DNA from 3 places in the Rahnella variigena genome. Region 3 is predicted to be linked to each of the others. Evidence: predicted binding sites of a transcription regulator. Region 3 holds the regulator's gene; each other region holds the start of a gene.

The links. Region 3 encodes sigma-54, which starts transcription at its own class of promoters, with help from an activator protein. Its sites were predicted from a motif close to GTTGGCACANNTTTCGCTNT; they were not measured.
Region 1: the regulator sigma-54 is predicted to act here: its motif matches at 1,933-1,952, upstream of hypA (hydrogenase maturation nickel metallochaperone HypA).
Region 2: the regulator sigma-54 is predicted to act here: its motif matches at 1,741-1,760, upstream of glnK (P-II family nitrogen regulator).

What each region holds. Positions count from the first base shown of each region.
Region 1 is NZ_NSDJ01000001.1:4,111,730-4,115,010, reverse strand. Features, by position in the region: gene CKQ54_RS18870 (proton-conducting transporter transmembrane domain-containing protein) at 1-564, opposite strand, end outside; gene CKQ54_RS18865 (4Fe-4S dicluster domain-containing protein) at 564-1,172, opposite strand; gene hycA (formate hydrogenlyase regulator HycA) at 1,342-1,812, opposite strand; gene hypA (hydrogenase maturation nickel metallochaperone HypA) at 2,141-2,485, shown strand; gene hypB (hydrogenase nickel incorporation protein HypB) at 2,515-3,281, shown strand, end outside.
Region 2 is NZ_NSDJ01000001.1:1,927,356-1,930,636, forward strand. Features, by position in the region: gene CKQ54_RS08835 (SmdB family multidrug efflux ABC transporter permease/ATP-binding protein) at 1-1,480, shown strand, start outside; gene glnK (P-II family nitrogen regulator) at 1,822-2,160, shown strand; gene amtB (ammonium transporter AmtB) at 2,245-3,281, shown strand, end outside.
Region 3 is NZ_NSDJ01000001.1:1,203,745-1,207,025, reverse strand. Features, by position in the region: gene lptA (lipopolysaccharide ABC transporter substrate-binding protein LptA) at 1-444, shown strand, start outside; gene lptB (LPS export ABC transporter ATP-binding protein) at 450-1,175, shown strand; gene rpoN (RNA polymerase factor sigma-54) at 1,278-2,711, shown strand; gene hpf (ribosome hibernation promoting factor) at 2,735-3,022, shown strand; gene ptsN (PTS IIA-like nitrogen regulatory protein PtsN) at 3,121-3,281, shown strand, end outside.

The DNA of each region.
Region 1 (3,281 bases), 2.9 Mb from region 3:
ATGCAGCAGGGCGAAGGCCAGGATCAGACACAGTGTGCCGAGGCGGCCGGATAAAAACTGATTCAGACCGGCACGGCGGCTTTTCACATCGTCGGCCTGAACAATCATGAAATAGGCGCACAGGGCAGCCAGTTCCATCATCAGGATCAGTTCCACGGCACTGGCCGACATCGCCGCCGCTGTCAGTGCGGCCATCAGCAGATTGCACATCAGACCGGTGCGGGCGCGCTTAGGGGATCTCACATTCGCCAGCCACGCACAGGCATACAGGCTGCACATCAGCGCGGTGACGGACATCGCCAGCAGGATTAAGGCATTCAGCGCAGTCAGTTCAGCGTGAAAAGGCACCACCGGCAGCACGGCCTGAACCGCCACACCGCCCTGTAAAATCTGTAACGCCGCCGCGATAACGCACAGCGCCGCTGCCATCCCGCCTGCGCCAAAAATCAGGCTGCTGATTTTCGTCATGGACGCCAGAAGCCAGCCACCAAGGCCGCTCAGCACCCAAATCAGCAGCGCCAGCGCCAGTAACGACGCCGGTTCACCGGTAAATAGAGTCGTCATTATTTAGCCTCCGTATCAGGGGCGTTCAGTGAAGTCAGTCCGGCGGGGAAAACGTTCATGGCATTGAGGCGTTTTTGCTGGCTGGAATATTCAGACAGGCTGGCGGTAACCAGCGTGATGGCCTGGGTCGGACAGGTTTTGATGCACGCCGGACCTTCCGGGCTGAAGCTGCATAAATCGCATTTCACTGCCACGGCGCGAAGCCCCGGCACGCAGTCGAGAAACGGGCTGACTGCACGTGGCGCACGCGGTGCGGGCAGTGCTTTTGAGGTATTGCAGTCACGTGGGATATCGACAGGAGTGCTGGCGGAAAACGTTATCGCCCCGAACGGACAGGCGATGCCGCACAGTTTGCAGCTCACACACAGGCTCTCGTTAAGTTGAATGGCGTCGTTTTCACGGGTGATGGCGTTCACCGGACAGACCTGCGCGCACGGCGCGTCTTCGCACTGGTGACACATCACCGGCGCAGAATCCAGCCGGTTGCGCATCACCTGCAAGCGGGGTTCGGATTGCAGGCCGTGAAGCTGGTGCTCCTGCGAACAACTCGCCATGCAGGTATTGCAGCCGATACAAAGTTTGGGGTCCGCGATCACATACTGATTCATGGCGGCCATATTGCGCATGAAGTCTCCTTGGTATTTCGTCAAAGGTGACGAAATCGGCACTTAAATTGACATTTCGACATTTATGTCGGCATTAGATCCGCAAAAAACCGGTCAATATTTTCGGCGAAAAGATTATTCCCACCTGACCGTAAATAATGTTTTAGGTTTTTTATCCAGCATGGCGGAGTAATTTCTCCAGTTGCGGATGCACCGGCTGATTACTGTGCAGGGAATCAAACAGGCACTGATAAATAGCGGAGATTTTATTCAGATAATGTTCCAGCACGGCGTTCTTATCATGGATGTCCACCGTGCCGTCCACGCGGCCATCTTCACTTAATCTGGCCTGCGCGAAGGCTCTGAAATTCACCTCTTCCTGGCCTTGCGCCATGTTCAGGCTGTAGATGATCTCCTGACTGTAAAAGTCATCGCCCTGATGAATACTCACCACAAAATGATTAAACAGCACAAAGCGGATGTCCTGTTCCTCTCCACAGTTAAACTCATGATTAATCTTTTTATTTGATGTGGTGACGGCCTTTATCAGGCTGTTCTGATAGGTATGCCACTGTGATTTCATCTGGCTGTTTTTGCTGGCGATATAGTCGGCTTTAGTAGTCAGTTCGCTGAGAGTGCTCATGTTCATTATCCGTTGTTAATTGATATGTCGGGTGACGACGAAAATACGACGTATAACTCTCTGTTGGCATAAAGCGTGCCAGTTTCTGAATTATTCTGACAAATGCTTGTGAATTAACGGGTTGGAAGGGTTTTGGCTTTGATTCTGTTTCAGCGAAGGAAATAAATGACATGTCGATGACACCTTATTTCGACAATTATGACGGGCGGTGACGGCTTATTTTTGCACCTCATTGGCTGAGGATGTTTTTGCATAAAGGCAATGTGTCGAAATTTCTGGCACCAATATTGCAGCCTGTCTTAATTGTTCTCCTGAGGGAGGGGAAATAATGCACGAAATAACGTTATGCCAGAATGCCGTGGAAATAATGGAGCAGTTCGCACGGCAAAATAATGCGCGGAAAATTACCGCGGTATGGATGGAAATCGGCGCGTTTTCCTGCGTCGAACCGGAGGCCGTGCAGTTTTGTTTTGAGCTGGCGTGTCGCGAAACGCTGGCGCAGGGATGCGAATTACATCTGGACACACCGGCGGCAGAAAGCTGGTGCCGCACCTGTCAGCAGGATATCGCGCTGCTCAGCCCAAACGTGCTGATTTGCCCGCAGTGTGGCGGACGCGATTTGCGGGTGATTGCCGGTGACGGCATGAAAATTAAACGTATCGAAATCGAATAACGGGCGTTCTTTTGCTCGGGGAGAAAGCTATGTGCAGTACCTGTGGTTGTGCCAGCGGCGAACTTCGTATTGAAGGCGTCAGCAGCGGGCACGCTCATCATTCTCATGACCCTTCGCACGACCATCATCACGATCATTCCCATGCCCATTCCCACGGCCTGCCATTTGCAGCGCGTCGTCTGGTGGATATCGAAATGGATGTGCTGGCGAAGAACAATCACATTGCCGCCCACAACCGCGAGCATTTTGCTGCGGCGGGCATTCTGGCGCTGAATCTGGTGTCCAGTCCCGGTTCCGGCAAAACCACCTTACTGACCAGCACCCTGACCCGGCTGGCCCCGTATTTCGACTGCGCGGTAATTGAAGGTGATCAGCAAACCACCAATGACGCCGACCGGATCCGCGCCACCGGCGTTCCGGCCATTCAGGTCAATACCGGCAAAGGCTGCCATCTGGACGCGCAAATGGTTCACGATGCGCTGCATCAGTTATCGCCAAACAACAACAGCCTGCTGTTTATCGAAAACGTCGGCAATCTGGTGTGTCCGGCCAGTTTTGATCTCGGCGAACTGCACAAAGTCGCGGTGCTTTCCGTGACCGAAGGCGAAGACAAACCGCTGAAATATCCGCATATGTTTGCCGCTTCCCGGCTGATGATCCTCAACAAAATCGATTTGCTGCCTTACGTCAGTTTTGACGTTGAGACCTGTATCACCAATGCACGTCAGGTGAATCCGCAGATTGAAGTGATTCAGCTTTCCGCCACCACGGGCGAAGGCATGGATCAGTGGCTGCA
Region 2 (3,281 bases), 720 kb from region 3:
CGACGTCATGGATGCGGCATTGCGTCAGCCTTTGAGCGCCTTTGATACCCAGCCGGTCGGGCAGCTGATTTCGCGTGTGACCAATGATACTGAAGTGATCCGTGACCTTTATGTCACTGTTGTATCGACGGTTTTGCGCAGCATTGCGCTGATTGGCGCAATGCTGGTGGCGATGTTCAGCCTTGACTGGCGACTTGCCTCGGTGGCTATCTGCATCTTCCCGGCTGTGTTTGTGGTGATGGGGCTGTACCAGATTTACAGTACGCCGGTCGTTCGTAAAGTGCGTGCTTATCTGGCGGACATTAATGATGGCTTCAACGAAGTCATTAATGGCATGAACGTTATTCAGCAATTCCGTCAGCAAAAACGTTTTGGTGAACGACTGTCCCGCGCCAGTCAGTCACATTATATGGCCCGCATGCAGACGCTCAGGCTCGAAGGATTTTTGCTGCGGCCATTACTCAGCTTATTTTCATCCCTGATTTTGTGCGGCCTGTTAATCTTGTTCGGTTTCAGTGCCGAAGGCTCGATTGGCGTGGGGGTTTTGTATGCTTTCATCAACTACCTCGGGCGTCTCAACGAACCTCTGATTGAGCTGACGTCGCAGCAATCCATTCTCCAGCAGGCTGTAGTCGCAGGTGAACGTATCTTTGATTTGATGGACCGGACTCAGCAGCAGTACGGACCGGACGATAAGTTGCTGACCAGCGGCGAGATTGATATTCGCGACGTCAGTTTTGCCTACCGCCCGGACAAATGGGTGCTGGAGAATATTACCCTGCATGTCCCTTCACGTGGATTTGTGGCGCTGGTCGGGCACACAGGTAGTGGCAAAAGTACGCTGGCGAATCTCCTGATGGGCTATTATCCGCTGAATAAAGGTGAGATCCGCGTCGACGGGCGTAACCTTGCTGATCTCTCGCACTCCAGTCTGCGAAAGGGAATTGCTATGGTCCAGCAGGATCCGGTGGTGCTGGCGGAATCGGTATTCTCTAACGTGACTTTAGGTCGCGATATTGATGAAGCTCAGGTCTGGCACGCACTGGATATTGTGCAGCTTTCTCCGCTGGTACGGGGAATGCCGGAAGGGTTGAATACGCGTCTGGGCGAACAGGGTAATAATCTCTCTGTCGGACAGAAACAATTGCTGGCGATGGCGCGCGTTTTGGTGCAGGCACCAGAAATTCTGATCCTTGACGAGGCAACGGCCAATATCGACTCAGGAACCGAGCAGGCAATTCAGCGTGCTTTACGTGCCATTCGTCAGCAAACAACTCTGGTTGTAATTGCACACCGGCTGTCGACGATTGTGGATGCAGATAATATTTTGGTATTGCACCGCGGGCAAGCCGTTGAGCAGGGCAACCACTTACAGCTGCTGGCAGAAAAAGGCCGGTATTATCAGATGTATCAGTTGCAACTTGCCGGGCAAGAACTGGCGTCAGCTGAGCAGGGAATTCCTTCCACAGAAAACGCATAAACTGTCAGCTGGCGTAACGCGTTCGCTACGCCAGCATTCTCTCCTCAACGTCTTATCCTCGCGCCATCCCATCCCGCGCACCGTATTCATGCAGGCAAAATACTTGCGGTTTACACCTTGCACTATAAAGCAGCGATGAGCACTTAAATGGTGCGTGCGCTGCTGTGTGCTGTGTGGCGAAACAACTGTGCGCCCGGTCACGATTATTCTGAAAATGCCAGTTTGCGCGGGAATTGCAGGAATCTTTCATCAGTTTCAACTCTGGCACACCCTTTGCTTTATCCCTTGCGTATCGGGCGCGAATCCTCTCGCGGTAAGCCCTTAATTCGAGGAGTGGCACAATGAAGCTGGTTACTGTGGTGATCAAACCTTTTAAGCTGGAAGACGTGCGTGAAGCGCTGTCTGCTGTTGGAATTCAGGGGCTGACCGTAACGGAAGTTAAAGGTTTTGGCCGTCAGAAAGGTCATGCCGAACTTTACCGTGGCGCGGAATACAGCGTGAACTTCCTTCCAAAAGTAAAAATCGACATTGCTATTGCTGACGATCAGCTCGATGAAGTGATCGACGTGATCAGCAAAGCGGCCTACACCGGCAAGATCGGTGATGGCAAAATTTTCGTTGCTGAATTGCAACGTGTTATCCGTATTCGTACTGGTGAAACCGACGAAGCAGCACTGTAATTTCCGGTTTTTATCTCTCATGCCAACCGGTTTGAGATAAATCAGATTAGAAAAACAGTTTTGAGAAACAGGGGTGGGTTAATAATGAAAAAACTTTTATCCATGATGGGGCTGGGCGCAGTGGCATTATTGCCTTCGTTTGCCATGGCCGCAGCACCAGCCGCCGCCAACGGCGCTGATAACGCCTTTATGATGATTTGTACTGCGCTGGTATTGTTTATGACCGTACCTGGCGTAGCGTTGTTCTACGGCGGTTTACTGCGTTCCAAAAACGTTTTATCCATGCTGACTCAGGTTATTGTGACCTTCGCATTGGTCTGCGTTCTGTGGATCCTTTACGGTTACAGTCTGGCATTCAGCGAAGGTAACGCCTTCTTCGGTGGTTTCGGCAACGTAATGATGAAAGGCATTGGCCTGGATTCTGTTACCGGCACCTTCTCTCAGATGATCCATGTGGCATTCCAGTGTTCATTTGCCTGTATCACCGTGGCACTGATCGTCGGTGGTATCGCTGAACGTGTGCGTTTCTCTGCGGTGCTGATTTTCACCGTGATCTGGCTGACCTTCTCCTATATTCCAATGGCGCACATGGTGTGGGCGGGCGGTTTCCTGGCTGCTGATGGCGCGCTGGACTTCGCCGGCGGTACCGTTGTTCATATCAACGCCGCTATCGCGGGTCTGGTCGGTGCTTATCTGCTGGGCAAACGTGCTGGTTTCGGTAAAGAAGCGTTCAAACCTCACAACCTGCCAATGGTGTTCACTGGCGCTGCAATCCTGTATGTCGGCTGGTTCGGCTTTAACGCCGGCTCTGCAAGTGCAGCAAGTTCCATTGCCGCGCTGGCGTTCCTGAATACTGTGATTGCAACGGCTGGCGCAATCCTGTCCTGGACTCTGGTTGAGTGGATGGTTCGCGGCAAGCCTTCTCTGCTGGGCGCAAGTTCCGGTGCTATCGCAGGTCTGGTTGCCATCACTCCGGCGTGTGGTACGGTCGGCGTGGGCGGTGCGTTGATCATCGGTCTGGTCGGCGGTGTGACTGGCCTGTGGGGTGTTGTTACCCTGAAAAAATGGCTGCGCGTTGATGATACCTGTGACGTATTCGGTGTTCACGGCGTCTGCGGTAT
Region 3 (3,281 bases):
GATTCGGCTAATCAGGCGCTGGACGTGAACACCAATACCGCGACCTTTACCGGTAATGTGGTGGTAAACCAGGGTACGATCCAGGTTAAAGCGGACAAAGTTGTCGTCATTCGCCCGCAAGGCGTTTCCGGCAAAGAAGTGGTTGAAGGTTACGGTAACCCAGTGACCTTCTATCAGATGCAGGACAACGGCAAGCCGGTAAAAGGCCATGCGCAGAAAGTCCGCTATGAAGTGGAAAACGATCTGGTGACCCTGACCGGTAATGCTTACCTTGAACAGCTCGACAGCAACGTGAAAGGCGACCGTATTACTTATCTGGTGCAGAAACAGCAAATGGAAGCCTTCAGTGATAAAGGCAACCGTGTGACGACCGTTCTGGTTCCTTCGCAGCTGCAACAGAAAACACCTGCAGCGGCGGGCCAGCCGACCAAAAAGAGTAACTGATTTTTATGGCTAAATTAATCGCAGAGAATCTGGCAAAAGCCTACAAAGGCCGCAAGGTCGTTGAAGATGTCAGCCTGATGGTCAACTCCGGCGAAATCGTCGGGTTATTAGGGCCAAACGGTGCCGGTAAAACTACGACGTTTTACATGGTCGTCGGCATTGTGCAGCGTGATGCAGGCCGTATTATCGTCGATGACGAAGACATCAGCTTGTTGCCATTGCATACCCGCGCCCGTCGCGGTATTGGCTATCTTCCTCAGGAAGCGTCCATTTTCCGCCGCCTCAGCGTGTTTGATAACCTGATGGCCGTGTTGCAGATCCGCGACGATCTGAACAAAGAACAGCGTAACGATCGTGCCAATGAACTGATGGAAGAGTTCCATATTTCTCATTTGCGCGATAACCTCGGTCAGTCACTGTCCGGTGGTGAACGCCGTCGTGTTGAAATCGCCCGTGCGCTGGCGGCGAACCCTAAATTCATCCTGCTGGATGAACCGTTCGCCGGTGTTGACCCGATTTCAGTTATCGACATCAAAAAAATCATTGAGCATTTGCGTGACAGTGGCCTCGGCGTACTGATCACCGACCATAACGTTCGCGAAACGCTCGACGTGTGTGAACGCGCTTACATCGTCAGTCAGGGCAAGTTAATCGCCCACGGCACGCCAGCCGATATTCTTGCTGATGAACAAGTTAAACGCGTTTATCTTGGTGAAGAATTCCGTCTGTGATCTGTGCCGCCGGAACCGTGCCTGTTTCGCCTTAAAATGAAACAGGCCGTCTCTGACAGAAGTGTTGCCGTTTTCACTCATCAACGGAAATAAAGCCAAGATATGAAGCAAGGTTTGCAACTCAGATTCAGCCAACAACTGGCAATGACTCCACAGTTACAACAGGCCATCCGCCTGTTGCAATTGTCCACGCTTGAGCTCCAACAGGAGATCCAACTCGCGCTGGAGAGCAACCCTCTGCTGGAACAAACCGACCTTCATGAAGAAATCGACTCGGTAGAAACCACCGACAGCGAAGGGTTAGATACCCGCGAAGCGCTCGAGCAAAAAGACATGCCCGAAGAGCTGCCGCTGGATGCGACCTGGGATGAAATCTATACCGCGGGCACGCCTTCCGGCACCGGTAATGATTACAGCGACGACGAGCTGCCGATTTATCAGGGTGAAACCACCCAGACTCTTCAGGATTACCTGATGTGGCAGGTCGAGCTGACGCCGTTCTCAGATACTGATGCGGCGATTGCGACGTCCATTGTCGATGCGGTCGATGACACCGGTTACCTCACCGTTTCTCTTGACGACATTCTGGAAAGCATCGGGGATGAAAACGTCACGATGGACGAAGTGGAAGCCGTGCTCAAACGCGTACAGCGTTTTGACCCGGTCGGCGTGGCCGCGCGCGACCTGCGCGACTGCCTGCTGATCCAGCTTTCCCAGTATGCGACCGACACGCCTTTCATCACCGAAGCCCGTCTTATCATCAGCGAACATCTGGATTTGCTGGCGAACCATGATTTCCGCGCACTTATGCGATCAACCCGGTTAAAAGAAGATACACTGAAAGGAGCGATGCTCCTGATCCAGTCTCTTGATCCGCGTCCGGGCCAGTCGATCAACACCGGCGAATCCGAATACGTGATCCCGGATGTGCTGGTGCGCAAAGTGTCAGGAGTCTGGACGGTTGAACTCAATTCGGACAGCATTCCGCGTCTGAAGATTAACCAGCAGTACGCCGCGATGGGGAATTCCGCACGCAGCGACAGCGACGGGCAGTTTATCCGCAGCAATCTGCAGGAAGCCAAATGGTTAATCAAAAGCCTGGAAAGCCGTAACGACACGCTGTTGAAAGTCACGCGCTGTATCGTTGAGCAGCAGCAGGCGTTCTTTGAACTGGGTGAAGAATTTATGAAACCTATGGTGCTGGCCGATATCGCCAGCGCCGTAGAAATGCACGAATCGACGATTTCACGCGTCACGACGCAGAAGTTTCTGCACAGCCCGCGTGGCATTTTCGAACTGAAGTATTTCTTTTCCAGCCATGTCAGTACAGACAGCGGCGGCGAGGCATCGTCAACCGCCATCCGGGCGCTGGTGAAGAAATTAATCGCAGCGGAGAATCCTGTAAAACCGCTCAGTGACAGTAAGTTAGCGACCCTGCTTTCCGATCAGGGAATTATGGTTGCACGACGAACCGTCGCCAAATACCGAGAGTCTTTGTCCATCCCGCCCTCAAACCAACGTAAACAGTTAGTTTGACCTCAACAGAGAAGGAAGACATTATGCAGCTCAACATTACCGGACATCACATTGAGATCACGGATCCCCTGAGAGAGTTCATCACGTCGAAGCTGGCCAAGCTAGAGCAGTATTTCGACAGGATTAATCAGGTGTATGTGGTGTTGAGCGTGGAAAAGGTGCAAAAAGTTGCCGAAGCGACTTTGCATGTGAATGGAGGCGAGTTACATGCCACCTCGGAACATCAGGATATGTACGCAGCGATTGACGGACTGGTTGATAAACTGGCCCGCCAGCTGAATAAACATAAAGACAAACTGAAACAGCACTGACATTCATGTAGCCAACCCTGTGCTACAAACCTTCGGGCATCGGCTTGTGACCTTCGGGAAACGAGCCGATATAGCTTTAAGGGTGAAACAGCGCAAAAGTGAAAGATGACATGATCAACGATATAGCAATGCAATTAACGTCGGTGCTTAATGCCGAATGCACCAAAAGCGGCGTTCATTGCGCCAGCAAAAAACGCGCACTGGAAATCATCAGCGAACTGGCCGCCAGACAACTGAATTTGTCGCCACAGGTGATTTT